2 regions of the Streptomyces sp. P1-3 genome follow, and region 2 is predicted to be linked to the other one. Evidence: riboswitches for the same ligand, from Rfam matches in the RefSeq annotation. Region 2 holds a riboswitch; the other holds the start of a gene.
What was found. Region 2 has a riboswitch for thiamine pyrophosphate ahead of ACQUSR_RS08350 (thiamine ABC transporter substrate-binding protein). Riboswitches for the same ligand answer to the same signal wherever they lie in the genome.
Positions count from the first base shown of each region.

Region 1: another riboswitch for thiamine pyrophosphate. It lies ahead of thiO (glycine oxidase ThiO); the one in region 2 lies ahead of ACQUSR_RS08350 (thiamine ABC transporter substrate-binding protein).

Region 1 covers NZ_CP192512.1:5,886,199-5,894,218, reverse strand. The annotation lists gene metF (methylenetetrahydrofolate reductase [NAD(P)H]) at 1-765, opposite strand, end outside; gene thiE (thiamine phosphate synthase) at 904-1,581, opposite strand; gene ACQUSR_RS25130 (Rv2175c family DNA-binding protein) at 1,699-2,064, opposite strand; gene ACQUSR_RS25125 (NAD(P)/FAD-dependent oxidoreductase) at 2,189-3,397, opposite strand; TPP riboswitch at 3,593-3,707, shown strand; gene thiO (glycine oxidase ThiO) at 3,705-4,880, shown strand; gene thiS (sulfur carrier protein ThiS) at 4,877-5,077, shown strand; gene ACQUSR_RS25110 (thiazole synthase) at 5,080-5,874, shown strand; gene pknB (Stk1 family PASTA domain-containing Ser/Thr kinase) at 5,991-7,922, shown strand; gene ACQUSR_RS25100 (deoxyribonuclease IV) at 7,939-8,020, shown strand, end outside.
Region 2 covers NZ_CP192512.1:2,040,680-2,048,699, forward strand. The annotation lists gene ACQUSR_RS08335 (hypothetical protein) at 1-1,147, shown strand, start outside; gene ACQUSR_RS08340 (ABC transporter ATP-binding protein) at 1,422-2,453, opposite strand; gene ACQUSR_RS08345 (ABC transporter permease) at 2,454-4,067, opposite strand; gene ACQUSR_RS08350 (thiamine ABC transporter substrate-binding protein) at 4,238-5,320, opposite strand; TPP riboswitch at 5,317-5,421, opposite strand; gene rlmN (23S rRNA (adenine(2503)-C(2))-methyltransferase RlmN) at 5,487-6,593, opposite strand; gene ACQUSR_RS08360 (phosphatidate cytidylyltransferase) at 6,685-7,818, opposite strand; gene frr (ribosome recycling factor) at 7,818-8,020, opposite strand, start outside.

The sequences.
Region 1 (8,020 bases), 3.8 Mb from region 2:
CGGGTCGTCCTGCACCGCGAGGATCCGCTCAGCCAGCTCGGGCGGGAACGCCGCGTTGCTGAGCTGGGCGAACCGCTCGATCTGGCGGACGTTGGTGACCGGCATGATCTCGGGGATGATCGGGGTGTCGCAGCCCGCCGCCGCCACCCGGTCGCGCAGCCGCAGATAGTCCTCCGCGTAGAAGAACATCTGCGTGATCGCGAAATCCGCGCCCGCCCGGCATTTGTCGACGAAGTGACCGACGTCGGTCTCCCAGTCCACCGAGCGCGGGTGCATTTCGGGGAATGCCGCGACACCGACGCAGAAGTCACCGGACTCCTTGATCAGCTGCACGAGTTCGGCGGCGTAGGTGACCCCGTCGGGGTGGCGCACCCATTCGCCCATCGGGTCGCCGGGCGGGTCGCCGCGCACCGCGAGCATGTTCCGGATCCCGGCGTCGGCGTACTGGCCGATGACGTTGCGCAGTTCCGCGACGGAGTGGTTCACGGCCGTGAGGTGCGCGACCGGGGTGAGCGTGGTGTCGGTGGCGATGCGCTCGGTGGCGCGCACCGTGCCCTCCCGCGAGGAGCCGCCCGCGCCGTAGGTCACGGACACGAACGTGGGTGAGACCGCCTCGATCCGGCGAATGGCGTTCCACAGGGTCCGTTCGCCTCTCTCGGTCTTCGGAGCGGCGAACTCGAACGAATACGACTGCTCGCCGGAGGCGAGCAGGTCACGCACCGTACGTGCGCGGTCTGTCCTGGTGGAAGCTGTCCCTAGGGCCATATCGGCAGGTTAGCCAGCGGGGTGGCGCAGGCACAGCCGACCAGAGCGATATGACCGCTTTGTCCGGCGGCTGTCCGAACTGCGGACTGTTCGCCGTCCATATTCGGCCACGTCACCCGTGCTCCCGTGTGCGGCGTCTCACATTCCGGACGGATCCGATGCCGCCCCGCGCACCCGCTTGGCCAGATCCGCGGCGGCGGCCCCCGGGTCGTCGGCCTCGGTGATCGCGCGCACCACGACCACCCGCCGCGCCCCGGCCGCGAGCACCTCGTCCAGATTGCCGGCGTCGATGCCGCCGATGGCGAACCAGGGGCGGGCGGGGGCGCGCTCCGCCGTGTACCGCACCAGCGAGAGGCCGGGGGCGTGCCGCCCCGGCTTGGTCGGGGTGGGCCAGCACGGACCGGTGCAGAAGTAGTCCACGCCGTCCTCGGAGATCGCCGCGTCCACCTCCGCCTCGGCGTGGGTGGAGCGGCCGATCAGCAGGTCCTCGCCGAGGACCGCACGGGCGGCCGGGACCGGCAGGTCCCCCTGGCCCAGGTGCAGCACGTCCGAGCCGATGGCGTGCGCGACGTCCGCCCGGTCGTTGACCGCCAGGAGCTTGCCGTGCCGCCGGCAGGCGTCGGCGAAGACGGCGAGGTGCGCCAGTTCCTCGCCCGCCTCCATGGCCTTGTCGCGCAGCTGGACGATGTCGACGCCGCCGGCGAGCACGGCGTCGAGGAACTCGGGCAGGTCACCCTGGCGCTTGCGCGCATCGGTGCACAGATACAGCCGGGCGTCGGCCAGCTGTCGGCGTGCTGCGTCGGCGGCAAGGGCCATGGGTGCGCTCCCCCCGGGTAGGCGGTGTACGGGCCGGGCGCCCCGGCCCGTACACCGGTGGGTTCTCAGGATCGGACGGCGGGCGGCCAGTGCTGGATCAGGTGCCCTGGTGCCGGATCAGACGGCGAGCGCCTGGGCACGGCGCTTCACCTCCGTGCCGCGATTCTCGCGCAGGGCCTGTGCGGGGGTGCCGGGCAGGGTCGGATCCGGAGTGAACAGCCACTCCAGCATCTCCTCGTCGCTGAAGCCGTCGTCCTTCAGCAGCGTCAGGGTCCCGGAGAGCCCCTTGACGACCTTTCCGTCTCCGATGAAGTCGGCGGGCACCTGGAGCACCCGGTTCTCGCCACGGCGCACGGCGATCAGCTGGCCTTCCTTGACCAGCTGCCGGACACGGGTCACCTCGACGTCCAGCCGTTCCGCGATGTCGGGAAGGGTGAGCCAGGCGGGCACGAGAGCATCGGTCTTTGCGTCAATCTCGGTCACGGGGCCAAGCCTGCCATCCGGGACTGACAACCGGCGAACGCTCCGCGGCCCCGGAGTCACTCCGCCGGCCGCCCCGCCGGGTCCCGACGGCGTCGCGCGGCGTGCCCCGCAGGAGCCGCCGGGCTCACAGCGCCGCGAGTTTGAGCGGAACTGACGCGTCCGCCGCCTTCGCCCGGTCGATCTCCGCGCCGCTCTCGATGAGCTTGCGGCCCTGCGCCAGGTCACGCGGTCGGCCCACCGCCAGCAGAGCGATCAGGGCGCCCTCCCGCAGCCAGCACACGCTCCACGCCGCACCGCTCGGGTCGCCGCGCCAGACCAGTTCGTCGGCGTCGGCGTGGTGGCCCACGTACTGCACGAACCGGCCGAACTGCTCGGACCAGAAGTACGGCACCGGGTCGTACACCGCGCCGACGAAGTTCGGCCGCTGCGAGCCGACCAGGTTGGCGGCCACGGTCCGCGGCCCCTGCAGCGCGTTGTCCCAGTGGTGCACCAGCAGCCGCCGGCCGTAGCGGGCGGACGGGAACGAGGCGCAGTCGCCCACGGCGTACACGTCGGGCGCCGAGGTCCGCAGCCGCTCGTCCGCGAGCACGGACCCGTCCGCGGCCAGTTCGATGCCCGAGCCGGCCAGCCAGCCGGTCGCGGGCCGGGCGCCGATGCCGACGAGTACCGCGTCCGCCCGCAGCCGCCGCCCTCCCCCGGGGCCTTCGGCCCGGGCGGCGCTCCCGGCCAGCAGCACACCGCCCTCCTCGACCGCGGCGACCCGCGTGCTGGTGATCAGCTCGGCGCCGCTGTCCAGGTACCAACCCGCCATGTACGCGGCGACCTCGGGCGGCAGCGCTCCGGCGAGCGGCCGCTCCGCGGCCTCGACGACCGTCACCGAGCAGCCCGCCTCGCGCGCCGCGGTGGCGAACTCCGCGCCGATCCAGCCCGCGCCGACCACCACGATGTCGTGTTGCGCGGCCAGGACCGGGCGCAACCGCTCCGCGTCGTCGAGGGTGCGCAGCAGATGGACGCCGGGCAGCTGCTCGGTGCCGGGCAGGGAGATCGGCTCGGCGCCGGTGGCGATCACCAGGTGGTCGTACGGCAGCGGACCGGCGTCCGTCCGCAGGCGCCGCCGCTCCAGGTCCACTCCGGTGGCCCGGCTGCCCAGTCGCAGCTCGACGCCGAGCGCCGCGAAGTCCACGTCGAACGTGGCGCCTTCGGCCTTGCCCAGCAGCAGCCCCTTGGACAGCGGCGGCCGGTCGTACGGCTGGTGGGGCTCGGCGCCCAGCAGCGTGATGGCGCCGGACCAGCCCTCCTCGCGCAGCGCGACGGCGGTCTGGACACCGGCCATCCCGGCGCCGGCGATCACGACACCCGGCCCGCCGCCGTCCGTCCCGGTCTGCTTCCGCTCGCTCAGCCCATCAGTCACCTGATCATCGTAGGTCGGCCGGAGCACCGCGCGAGGAGATCTCTGGCACATCGTCAGCTCCCCGGGAGGCTCCGCTCGCCCTTCCGGCCGATTCGGCGGGCGTACTAGGGTGTCGGCACACGCACTCGCGGGAGCCCGGACGCACCGGGCTGAGAGGGAGGCTGAGGCGGCCTCCGACCGTACGAACCTGATCCGGGTCATGCCGGCGAAGGGAGGGGCGAGAAAGCCCATGCACGCAACGGACAGACCGTACGACGTCCTCGTGGTCGGCGGCGGCATCATCGGCCTGGTCACGGCCTGGCGGTCGGCGCAGCGGGGGCTGCGCACGGCGGTGGCCGATCCGGCGCCCGGCGGCGGCGCCGCCCAGGTGGCGGCCGGGATGCTGGCCGCCGTCACCGAACTCCACTACGGCGAGGAGACGCTGCTCGGCCTCAATCTCGCCTCCGCGCGCCGCTACCCGGACTTCACGGCCGAGCTGGAGGAGGCGAGCGGCCAGGACACCGGTTTCCGCGCCTGCGGCACCCTCGCCGTCGCCCTCGACGCCGACGACCGCGCCCACCTGCGGGAGCTGCACGCACTCCAGCAGCACTGCGGGCTGGACGCGCGGTGGCTGAGCGGCCGCGAGTGCCGCCGTCTGGAGCCGATGCTGGCCCCCGGCGTCCAGGGCGGGCTGCGCGTGGACGGCGACCACCAGACCGATCCGCGGCGGCTGGCGGCGGCGCTGCTGACCGCGTGCCGGCGCGCGGGGGTCGTCTTCCACCTCGCGCGGGCGGACCGGGTCGAGATGAGCGGGGACGCCGTCACCGGGGCCGAGCTGGCCGACGGCACCCGTCTCGCCGCGGGCCAGACCGTGCTGGCCGCAGGCAGCCACAGCGGGCGGATCGCAGGGCTGCCGGAGGCGGTGCTGCCGCCGGTCCGCCCGGTCAAGGGCCAGGTGCTGCGGCTGCGGGTCCCCGCCGCGTACGGGCCGTTCCTGTCCCGGACGGTCCGGGCCGTGGTGCGCGGCGGACACGTCTACCTGGTGCCGCGGGAGAACGGCGAGCTGGTCGTCGGGGCCACCACCGAGGAACTGGGCTGGGACACCACCGTCACCGCGGGCGGCGTCTACGAGCTGCTGCGCGACGCCCACGAGCTGGTGCCCGGCATCACCGAGCTGCCGCTCACCGAGACCAGCGCCGGGCTGCGCCCCGGCTCCCCCGACAACGCCCCGCTGCTGGGCCCGACGGCTCTGCCGGGGCTGCATCTGGCCACCGGCCACCACCGCAACGGCGTCCTGCTCACCCCGGTCACCGGCGATGTGATGGCCGAGGTGCTGACCTCCGGGACGCTGCCCGAGCAGGCCCGCCCGTTCTCCCCGCAGCGCTTCCACGCCTCCCCCGCATCCGATCAGGAGCAGTCCGCATGACCGTCAGCGTCAACGGTGAGCCGCGCGAAATCCCCGACGGTCTCACCCTCGACCGGCTCGTGGCCACCTTCACCGCCGCCCCCAGCGGGGTCGCGGCAGCCGTCAACGAGACCGTCGTACCGCGCAGCCAGTGGCCCACCACCCGCCTCGGCGACGGCGACCGCGTCGAGGTCCTCACCGCGGTCCAGGGAGGCTGACCATGGCGGACGACCCCCTCACCATCGCCGGGACCGCTTTCGGCTCCCGGCTGATCATGGGTACGGGCGGGGCGCCGAGCCTCGATGTGCTGGAGCGGGCGCTGCTCGCGTCCGGAACCGAGCTGACGACCGTGGCCATGCGCCGCCTCGACCCGACCGTGCAGGGCTCGGTGCTGTCCGTGCTGGAGCGGCACGGCATCCGCGTGCTGCCGAACACCGCGGGCTGCTTCACCGCGGGTGAGGCGGTGCTGACCGCGCGGCTGGCCCGTGAGGCGCTGGGCACCGACTGGATCAAGCTGGAGGTGGTGGCGGACGAGCGGACCCTGCTGCCCGACCCGGTCGAGCTGCTGGACGCCGCCGAGACGCTGGTCGACGACGGGTTCACGGTCCTGCCGTACACCAACGACGACCCCGTGCTGGCCCGCAGGCTGGAGGAGGCCGGCTGTGCCGCGATCATGCCGCTGGGGTCGCCCATCGGCTCCGGTCTGGGCATCCGCAACCCGCACAACTTCCAGCTCATCACCGAGCGGGCGCGGGTCCCGGTGATCCTCGACGCGGGCGCCGGGACCGCCTCGGACGCCGCGCTGGCGATGGAGCTGGGCTGCGCGGCGGTGATGCTCGCCTCGGCGGTCACCCGGGCGCAGGAGCCGGTGCTGATGGCGGGAGCCATGCGGCACGCGGTCGAGGCGGGACGGCTGGCGTACCGCGCGGGCCGGATTCCGCGCCGGCACTTCGCGCACGCCTCGTCGCCGACCGAGGGCAGGGCGGACTTCGACCCGGAGCGCCCGGCGTTCTGACCGCGCCGCCGGGGGCCCGGTCCCCGGCCGTGGCCATGTCACCGTTCGGCTGCAGTACGGCGGCCTGGACCGGCGGGTAGATGGCCGGTGCGAGTCGGCTCGTAGACTGCGTTGTCGTGGATACGACCCTCCAGGACCCCTTGGTCGGGCAGGTGCTCGACGGCCGGTACCGCGTCGAGGCGCGGATCGCGGCCGGTGGCATGGCCACGGTCTACCGGACCGTGGACACCCGGCTGGACCGGGTGCTCGCCCTCAAGGTGATGCACCCCTCGCTCGCCGCCGACGCCGCCTTCGTCGAGCGCTTCATCCGCGAGGCCAAGTCCGTGGCGCGGCTCGCGCACCCCAACGTGGTGGGCGTCTACGACCAGGGCACCGACGGGACCTACGTCTATCTCGCGATGGAGTACGTCGCGGGGTGCACCCTGCGGGACGTGCTGCGCGAGCGCGGCGCCCTGCAGCCGCGCGCCGCACTGGACATCCTGGAGCCGGTGCTGGCCGCGCTCGGCGCCGCGCACCGCGCCGGGTTCGTGCACCGCGACATGAAGCCGGAGAACGTCCTCATCGGGGACGACGGCAGGGTCAAGGTCGCCGACTTCGGGCTGGCCCGCGCCGTGGACACCGCCACCAGCACCTCCACCGACTCGGTCATGGGCACCGTGTCGTATCTGGCGCCCGAGCAGATCGAGCACGGCACCGCCGACACCCGCGCGGACGTCTACGCCTGCGGTGTGGTCCTGTACGAGATGCTGACCGGCGCCAAGCCGCACGCGGGCGGCACCCCGGCGCAGGTCCTCTACCAGCACCTCCACGAGGACATCGCCCCGCCGTCCGCGGCGGTGCCGGGGCTCGCGCCCGAACTGGACGGCCTGGTGGCGGGCGCCACGGCCCGCGCCCCGGGGCTCCGCCCGGCCGACGCGGTCGAGCTGCTGGGGCTGGCCCGGGCCGCCCGCGCCGAGCTCACCGAGGCGCAGCTGGACCTCGTACCGCCGCGGGCGACCTCCGACACGCACGACAACTCCGAGGACCGTACGAGCGTCATCGCGCGCCCGGTGCCGATGGCGGCCGGGGCCGACAGGATGGAGCACACCAGCCGCCTGGAACTGCCGCCGGAGCCCCCCGCCCCGGCCCGGCGGGGCAGGCGCGGAGCCGGGCGCGGGCTGCCGCCGCGTCCGGTGCTGACGATGGTCGCCGCCGTGCTGCTGCTCCTCGGCATCGGCGCGGGCGTGTGGTACATCAACTCCGGCCAGTTCACCAAGGTCCCCGGCGTGATCGACATGACCGAGGCCAAGGCGAAGCAGAAGCTGCGCGACGAGGGCCTGGAGGTCAAGGTCGTCCGGGAGTTCAGCGACGTCACGGAGCGGGGCAAGGTCATCGGCACCAAGCCCGCGGTCGGCTCCCGGATCCGCGACACCGGAACCGTGACGATCAAGGTCTCCAAGGGGCGGCCGCGGACCGACGTGCCCAATGTCGTCGGCATGCCCCTCAGCGAGGCGCGCAAGCAGCTTCAGGACGCGGGGCTGAGCGTCGGCACCGTGACCCGGGCGTTCAGCGACGAGACCCCGCAGAACCAGGTGCTCGCCACCGACCCGCGCGCGGGCAGCACCCGCCGCCCGGGCACCGCCGTCGGCATCACCGTCAGCAAGGGCGAGAGGATCGAGATCCCGGACGTCATCGGCGAGTCGGTGGCGGACGCCGAGTCGGACCTGCGGGACGCGGGCTTCAAGGTCGAGTACGCCGAGGAGCAGGTGTTCTCCCAGGAGGACGCGGGCACGGTCGCCAAGCAGTCGCCGTCGGAGGGCGGCAAGGGCGCCAGGGGCGACACGATCACGCTGAGCATCTCCAAGGGCCCGCGGATGATCGAGGTGCCGGACGTCGAGGGTGACAACGTCGACGACGCCAAGAAGGAGCTGGAGGATCTGGGCTTCAAGGTCGAGGTGGACCGTCCGCTGCTGTTCCCCGGCGACGAGGTCAGCGGCCAGTCGGTGGAGGCGGGCGAGAAGGCCGCCGAGGGCAGCACGATCACCATCGAGGTCGACGGTGCCTTCTGAGCGTCCGGCGGGCACCGTGGACAGCGTGAACCGCGCCCGCAATCCGATCGGCGCCCATGTGCCGGTGGCCGCCCGCGGCCTGGCCGGCACGGGGCTGC
Region 2 (8,020 bases):
CGCCGTCGCCCGCGCGGATCCCAGTGCGCGGGCCGGTCTGGGACTGGACTCCGCCGGGCTGGGGCCGACCCGGCGGGCGCGGCTCGCGGCGGCCTCGACCGCGCTGTTCTGCACGCTGGGCAGCGCGCTGGCCCTAGCGGTGTTCTTGTACGTACGCGGGAACCTCGGCGGTCCGGCGTCGACCGGCGGGCTGGGCGACCAGCTCGGGCGGGGGGCGCGACTGCCGCTCGGCGCGGTGTTCATCCTGCTGGCCCTGGTGCCGCTGCTGGCGGCCCTGGCCAGCGCGGTCTGCCTGTGGCCGCGCGAGGACCTGTGGTCGTACTGGCCGTCGCCGCGCGGTGAGCGGACGGAAGCCCGCCCCGGGCGGCGTGCGGCGGCGCGGCCGCAGGCGGGGCGGCCCACCACGATCGGCCAGGCCGTGGCCGCGCGGATCGCGAGTCAGACGCCCGCTCCCGCGACGGGTCTGCCGGCAGCGGCGCGGACCCCGTCGGAACCGGCGCGGGGCGCGCAGCCTCCGCCCGGTTACGACGTCGCCGGGTACGTGGGCCTGCCCTGGGGCGCGGCGCTGATCGGCGCGGGGCTGGCCCTCGTGTCGTACACCAGCCGTGGCGCGGGCGACGCCGCCGCCGAAGTGCTGCCGCTGCCCGGCCACACCGTCGCGAGTCCGCCGGGCGTGATCGTCGGCTGGGTGCTGACGGCAGTCGGACTGATGCTGGCGGGGCCGGGGCTGGCGTTCCTGTGCGGCGGGCTGCTGGCCGCCGGCCGACCGGGGCCGGTGCGCCTGCTGGCGGGCCGGGCGCTGCAGGAGGACGCGCCGCGCCTGGGGCGTCCTCTGGGCGTGCTGTGCGCCGTGGCCTCGGGCGCATACGGGGTGGTGGAGCTGTATGGCGGGGAGCTCGGCGAGTGCGGCCCCGTCGCCGGGCTGGGCGCGGCACTGGTCATGGGGTGCGTCACCGGGACGGCGCTCACCGCCGCGCTGGAGGTCCGGGCGGGCAGGGCGGCGACGAGGGAGACGCTGGCGCGCATCGGCGCCCCGGCCCGCCTGCTGCGTGCCGCCGCCGCTGTGCGCACTGCGGCCCTGCTGGCCGTTCTGGCCGTGCTGACATGGACGATCGCCGAGCTCGTGACGATCCCGCTGACGCAGTGAACCGCTGCGGCCCCGCCGCGTCTCTCCCTCAGCCCGGTTCCGTCCGCCAGCCCGGGTTCCGTCCGCCTCAACCCCGATTCCGTCCGCGCGGTGTCCGCCGGACACGCCGCAGAGCCGTACGGACGCCGCCCTCGCGCCATCCGGAGACGACCCGCCGCGAGCGCGCTGCCTCCCCATGCACCGATAGGCGGCATCCACCGCGCTGGCGGCGACCCCTGGGTGGGGCCCTGACCGCGCTGACGGCCCGGCCGCGGAGTCGGGGCGGGGCGGCGGATCAGTCGCCGGAGCTGAGCAGCACGACGTCACCCGCGTCGAACGCGACACCGACCCGCGCCCCGGGCTCCGGCGCGTCCCGGAGCGCGCACGCGGCCTCCAGCCGGGGCGCGTTCTCCGGCTGGAGGAGCAGCGCGACGTGGTCGCCGCGGAAGGTGCGGCCGGTGACCGTGCATGGCAACCCTTCGGTCACGGGGACCAGCCGCACCCCTGCCGGGCGGATCAGCAGGCGGCAGGTGCCGGGCCGGGCCTCGGCCGGGACCGGGACCTTGCCCCAGGGGGTGTCCGCGGCGGCCCCGTGCACGGTGGCCGGAACCACGTTGTCGAAGCCGAGGAAGCGGGCGACGAACTCGGAGGCGGGGCGCCGCCACACCTCCAGCGGGGTACCGACCTGCGCGATCCGGCCGCCGTCCATGACCACCACCCGGTCGGCGAGCGCGAACGCCTCGCCCTGGTCATGGGTGACGGCCAGCACGGTCGTACCCAATCGGTCGAAGAGCTGGCGCAGTTCGACCACCAGGCGTTCGCGCAGGGCCCGGTCGAGCTGGCCCAGCGGTTCGTCGAGCATCAGCAGGCGGGGGCTGGGGGCCAGGGCCCGGGCGAGGGCCACGCGCTGCTGTTCGCCGCCGGACAGCGCGGCGACGGCCCGCCGGGCGGCGCCGGGCAGCCCCACCAGGTCCAGCAGTTCGGCGACGCGGCGCTCCCGTTCGGCGCGGCCGGTGCCGCGCATCCGCAGCCCGAAGCCGACGTTGCCGCCGACGTCGCGCTGGGGGAAGAGCTGGTGGTCCTGGAACATCAGGCCCACGCCGCGCCGGTGCGTCGGCACGCCCGACTGGTCGCGGCCTTCCAGCAGCACCCGTCCGGCGTCCGCGCGCTGCAACCCGGCGACGACCCGCAGCAGGGTGGACTTGCCGCTGCCGCTGGGGCCCAGGACGCACACCGTCTCGTGCTCGGCGACCTCCAGGTCCACGGTGTCCAGCGCCCTGCGCGCCCCGAAGTGGACGGTCAGCTGTTCCAGCCGCAGCATGGCCATCTAGAACTCCCCTGTACGGTCGGCCCTGACGCGCTCCAGCACCACCAGGGAGCAGGCGCACACGAGCATGAGAACGGTGCTCAGCGCCATCGCCTGCCCGTAGTTCAGGTCGCCCGCGCGGCCCAGGAAGCGGGACACGGCCACCGGCAGCGTGGGGTTGTCGGGCCGGGCGATGAAGACGGTGGCGCCGAACTCGCCGAGCGAGACGGCGAACGCGAAGCCCGCCGCCAGCCCCACGGCGCGGCCGACCAGCGGCAGGTCCACCTCGCGCCAGGCCCGCAGCGGGGAGGCGCCCAGCACAGCGGCCGCCTCGCGCAGCCGATGGTCCACCGCCCGCAGGACCGGCAGCATGGTGCGGATCACGAACGGCACGCCGACCAGAGCCTGTGCCAGCGGCACCAGGATCCAGGAGGCGCGCAGGTCCAGCGGCGGCTCGTCGAGGGCGATGAGGAAGCCGAAGCCGACGGTCACGGCGGAGGTGCCGAGCGGCAGCATCAGCAGCGCGTCGAAGCCCCGTACGAGGCGTCCCGCGCGCCGGGTGAGGGCCGCGGCGGCGAGCCCGCCGACGATCAGGGCGATGAGGGTGGCGACGGCCGCGTACTCGAGGGAGTTCCACACGGCTTCGACCGGCGCCACCAGGAACATCCCGCCACTGTCGGCGACCGACCCCAGTGCGCGGTAGTACGCCAGGCCGTAGCCGTCGGGGGTGTCGAAGGACCGCTCCACCAGGACCCCGAGCGGCAGCAGGATCAGCAGCGCGATCTGGGCCAGCACCACGCCGAGCAGCGTCCGCTGGCCGGCGCCGCGCGGGCGTCGGGCGGTGAGCGCCGGGTCGACCAGCCGCAGGGTGCTCTCCCGGCGCCGCACGGTCCAGGCGTGCACCGCGAGCAGCGCGGCGACCGCCGCGAACTGCACCAGGCTGAGGACGGCGGCCGTGGGCAGGTCCAGCAGCTGAGCGGTCTGCCGGTAGATCTCCACTTCCAGGGTGGCGTAGTGGGGGCCGCCGAGGATCTGCACGACGCCGAAGGAGGTGAAGGTGAACAGGAAGACCATGAGTGCGGCGGCGGCCACCGCGGGCGCGAGCGCGGGCAGGGTGACGCGCCGCCAGGCCGCCAGGCGGCCCGCTCCGAGGACCCGCGCCGCCTCCTCCTGGCGCGGGTCGAGCTGCGCCCACAGCCCGCCGACGGTCCGTACGACGACCGCGTAGTTGAAGAACACATGGGCCAGCAGGATCGCCCAGACGGTGGTGTCCAGACGTACGCCCCACAGGTCGTCCAGGAGTCCGCCGCGGCCGAGCAGGGCCAGGAACGCGGTGCCCACGACGACGGTAGGCAGCACGAACGGCACGGTGACCACGGCGCGCAGCAGTCGCCTGCCGGGGAAGTCCAGGCGTGCGAAGACGTACGCGCCGGGGAGGGCGAGGGCCAGGGTCAGGGCGGTGGAGGCGGCGGCCTGCCAGGTGGTGAACCACAGGACGTCGCGGATGCCGTCATCGCCGAGCACCTCGCCGACGCGGTCGAACCGCCACCGGCCTTCGGCCTTGAGCCCGCGGGTGACGATGGCCGCCACCGGATACGCGAAGAAGACCGCGAAGAATGCCAGCGGCAGGGCCATCAGGCCGAGCCGGACCGCCGCGCCACGCGGGTCGCGGCGGCGCGGCGGGGCGGCGCGGCGGGCCGTGGCCTTCCCGGATCCGCTGGCGACGGCCTCTTCAGGACCGTCGACGGCGGTCGTCGCGGCGCCGCGATGACCGGGGGTCTTCGCGGGACCGCCGCCAGGGGTCTCTACAGGACCAGGGAAGACCATGACTTGACCCACGGCTCACGGTTCTCGGCGATCTTCTCGGGAGCCATGGTCTCGGGGTGGTCCACCTTCGCGCCGAAGTCGGTGTACAGCTTCGGCAGCTCGGCCCCCTTGAGGACCGGGTTGACGAACATGGTCAGCGGGATGCCCTCCTGGAACCGCTTGCTGACCAGGAAGTCCAGCAGGGCCTTGCCGCCCTCCTCGTTCCGGGCGCCCTTGAGCAGGCCCGCGAACTCGGTCTGCCGGAAGCAGGTACCGGTCGCGACGCCGGTCGGCGCCTTCTTGGGCTGCGGCTTGGCGAAGTACACCTCGGCCGGCGGGCTGCCGGCGTAGGAGACGACCAGCGGCCGGTCGCCCCCGGCCTTCTTGCCCCCGGCGGAACCGGAGAACCGGTCGTTGTAGGCCTGGTTCCAGCCGTCGACCACCTCGACGCCGTTGTCCTTGAGCTTCTTCCAGTAGTCCCGCCAGCCGTCGTCCCCATACCGGGCGGCGGTGGCCAGGAGGAAGGCCAGGCCGGGCGAGGACGTGGCGGCGTTCTCGGTGACCAGCAGGTTCTTGTACTGGGGCTTGATGAGATCGTCGAAGGTCCGCGGCGGCGCCAGCTTCTTGTCGGCGAAGTACTTCTTGTCGTAGTTGACGCAGACCTCGCCGGTGTCGATCGGCGTCACGCGGTGCTTGTCCCGGTCGAACTGGACCGCGGCCGGGATCCGGTCCAGCCCCTTGGCCTCGTACGGGGTGAACAGGTCGTTGTCCAGCGCGCGGGAGAGCAGCGTGTTGTCGACGCCGAAGAAGACGTCGCCCTCCGGGTGGCCCTTGGACAGCACCGCCTTGTTGACGGCGACCCCGGCGTCCTCGCTCTTGAGGATCTTCAGCTGATAGCCGCTCTTCCGCTCGAACTCCTTCTGCACCTCAGGGGAGATGCCGAAGGAGTCATGGGTGACCAGGGTGACGGACTTGGAGCCGCCGTCGCCCTTGTCGTCGGAGCCGCCGCAGGCGGCGAGGGTGGTGGTGGCGAGCGCGCCGAGGAGGGCGGCCCCGAGGGCGCGCCGAAGGCTGGTGTTCATCGGTTGTGCTGACTCCCTACGCCGGTATGACCCGGATCAGGTCCGAGGGTCTGCGGCCGTGCCGCACTCTCAGCGCTGTGCGCGCTCCCCTGTCGGATTGTTCATTTGTGCGAAGGCACAGTATCAGCCGTCGTGCCGTGCTCAGCCGGGCCGTTCCGGCCTCGGTTCAGCGCTCGGCGGCCGCGAGCTGCCCGCAGGCGCCGTCGATCTCCTGGCCCCGGGTGTCCCGGACGGTCACGGGCACGCCATGGGCCTCCAGCGCGGCGACGAAGGCCTTCTCGTCCTCGGGACGGGAGGCCGTCCACTTCGACCCGGGGGTCGGGTTCAGCGGGATGAGGTTCACATGCACCCGGTGGCCCTTGAGGAGCCGGCCGAGCAGGTCTGCCCGCCACGCCTGGTCGTTGATGTCCTTGATCAGCGCGTACTCGATGGAGATCCGGCGACCGGACTTCTCGGCGTACTCCCAGGCGGCGTCGAGGACCTCGCGGACCTTCCAGCGGGTGTTCACGGGGACGAGGGTGTCGCGCAGCTCGTCGTCGGGCGCGTGCAGCGATACGGCGAGGCGGCACTTGAAGCCCTCGTCCGCGAACCGCAGCATCGCCGGGACCAGGCCGACCGTGGAGACGGTGATGCCGCGCTGCGACAGTCCCAGCCCGTCCGGCTCGGGGTCGGTGAGCCGCCGGATGGCGCCGACGACGCGGTTGTAGTTGGCCAGCGGCTCGCCCATCCCCATGAAGACGATGTTCGACAGCCGCGCCGGTCCACCGGGGATCTCCCCGTCGCGCAGGGCCCGCATCCCGTCGACGATCTGGTGCACGATCTCGGCCGTGGACAGGTTCCGGTCCAGTCCGGCCTGGCCGGTGGCGCAGAACGGGCAGTTCATGCCGCACCCCGCCTGCGAACTGATGCACATGGTGACCCGGTCCGGGTACCGCATCAGGACCGACTCGACGAGCGTGCCGTCGAAGAGCCGCCACAGGGTCTTGCGCGTGGTGTCGTCGTCGCAGGAGATGTGCCGTACGACGCTCATGAGGTCGGGCAGCAACTCACTGGCCAGCTTCTCGCGGGCCGCCGCCGGGATGTCGGTCCACTGCGCCGGGTCGTGGGCGTACCGGGCGAAGTAGTGCTGCGACAGCTGCTTGGCGCGGAACGGCTTCTCGCCGATGGCGGCGACGGCCTCCCTGCGCTCGGCGGGCGAGAGGTCGGCGAGATGCCGCGGCGGCTTCTTGGCTCCGCGCGGGGCGACGAAAGTGAGTTCTCCGGGCTTCGGCATGGTCGTACCAGTGTCGCAGACGCGAGCGAAGGGCCCCGCCATCCTGTGGATAACGGGACCCTCCGTCACGTTCGCGCAGCTCAGCGGCGTTCTACCCCTGCCCGACGAAGATCACCAGCAGCAGCCACACCACCGGCGCCGTCGGCAGCAGCGAGTCCAGCCGGTCCATGATGCCGCCGTGGCCGGGGAGCAGGTTGCCCATGTCCTTGATCCCGAGATCCCGCTTGATCATGGACTCGCCGAGGTCGCCGAGGGTCGCGCTGATCGCGACGGCGAGCCCGAGCAGCATGCCCTGCCACCAGACACCGTCGTCGATCAGGTACTGCATGCACAGCGCGCCCGCCGCCATGGCGAAGACGATCGCGCCCAGCAGCCCCTCCCGCGTCTTGCCGGGGCTGATGCGCGGCGCGAGCCTGTGCTTGCCGAAGCGCCAGCCGACGGCGTACGCGCCGGTGTCGCTGACCACGGTCAGCAGCAGGAAGGTGACCACCCGCTTCGGCCCGTCGTCGGCGGCCAGCATGAGCGCCACGAAGGTGGCGAGGAACGGGACGTAGAACGCCGTGAAGACGCCGGCGGTCACATCGCGCAGGTAGTTCTCCGGCGGCTCGGTCATCCGCCAGACGAGCACCGCGAGCGCGGTGAGCGCCACGGCGACCCACGCGCCCTCGGCACCGCGCGCGTATCCGGCGATGACCATGGCGACGCCGCCGACGGCCAGCGGGATCAGCGGGGCGCGGATCTCCTTGCGTTCGGCGAGCCGTGAGGTGAGCTCCCACAGGCCGACGACCACGGCGAGTGCTATCACACCGAGGAAGACCGGCTTGTAGATGAACAGCGACGCGATGATGACCGCGCCCAGGCCGACGCCGACCCCTATCGCGGCCCGCAGATCGCGGCCCGCGCTCTTCTTGGCGGGCGCGGGCGCGGGTACCGGGTCGTGGGCCGGGGCGGCACTGTCGCGGTGAGCGGCAGGGGCGGGTGGCCGGGCTGGCTCGTGCGTCCGGCCCGCAGGTTCCGGCTCGTCGCGGAACAGGGGGCCGCTCGGCCGAGCGGCCCCCTGGTCACGGTCGTCCTGGTTTCCGCCTGCGTCGGGCACGGTGGGCATGGGCCGAGTCTGCGCCGCTTCGCCCACCTTGTGCGCGGGACCCGCCGACATGGCCAGTCCTTGGTCTGTCGGGCCCCAGTATCCGGCGCGTGGCGGGGCCCCCCAGGCAGAGTCGTTCATCAGACCTCAAGCAACTCGGCTTCCTTGTGCTTGAGCAGCTCGTCGACCTGGGCCACGTACTTCGCGGTGGTGTCGTCGAGCTCCTTCTCGGCGCGGCGCACCTCGTCCTCGCCGGTCTCCTTGTCCTTGACGAGCTTGTCGAGGGACTCCTTGGCCTTGCGGCGGACGCTGCGGATCGAGATCTTCGCGTCCTCGCCCTTGC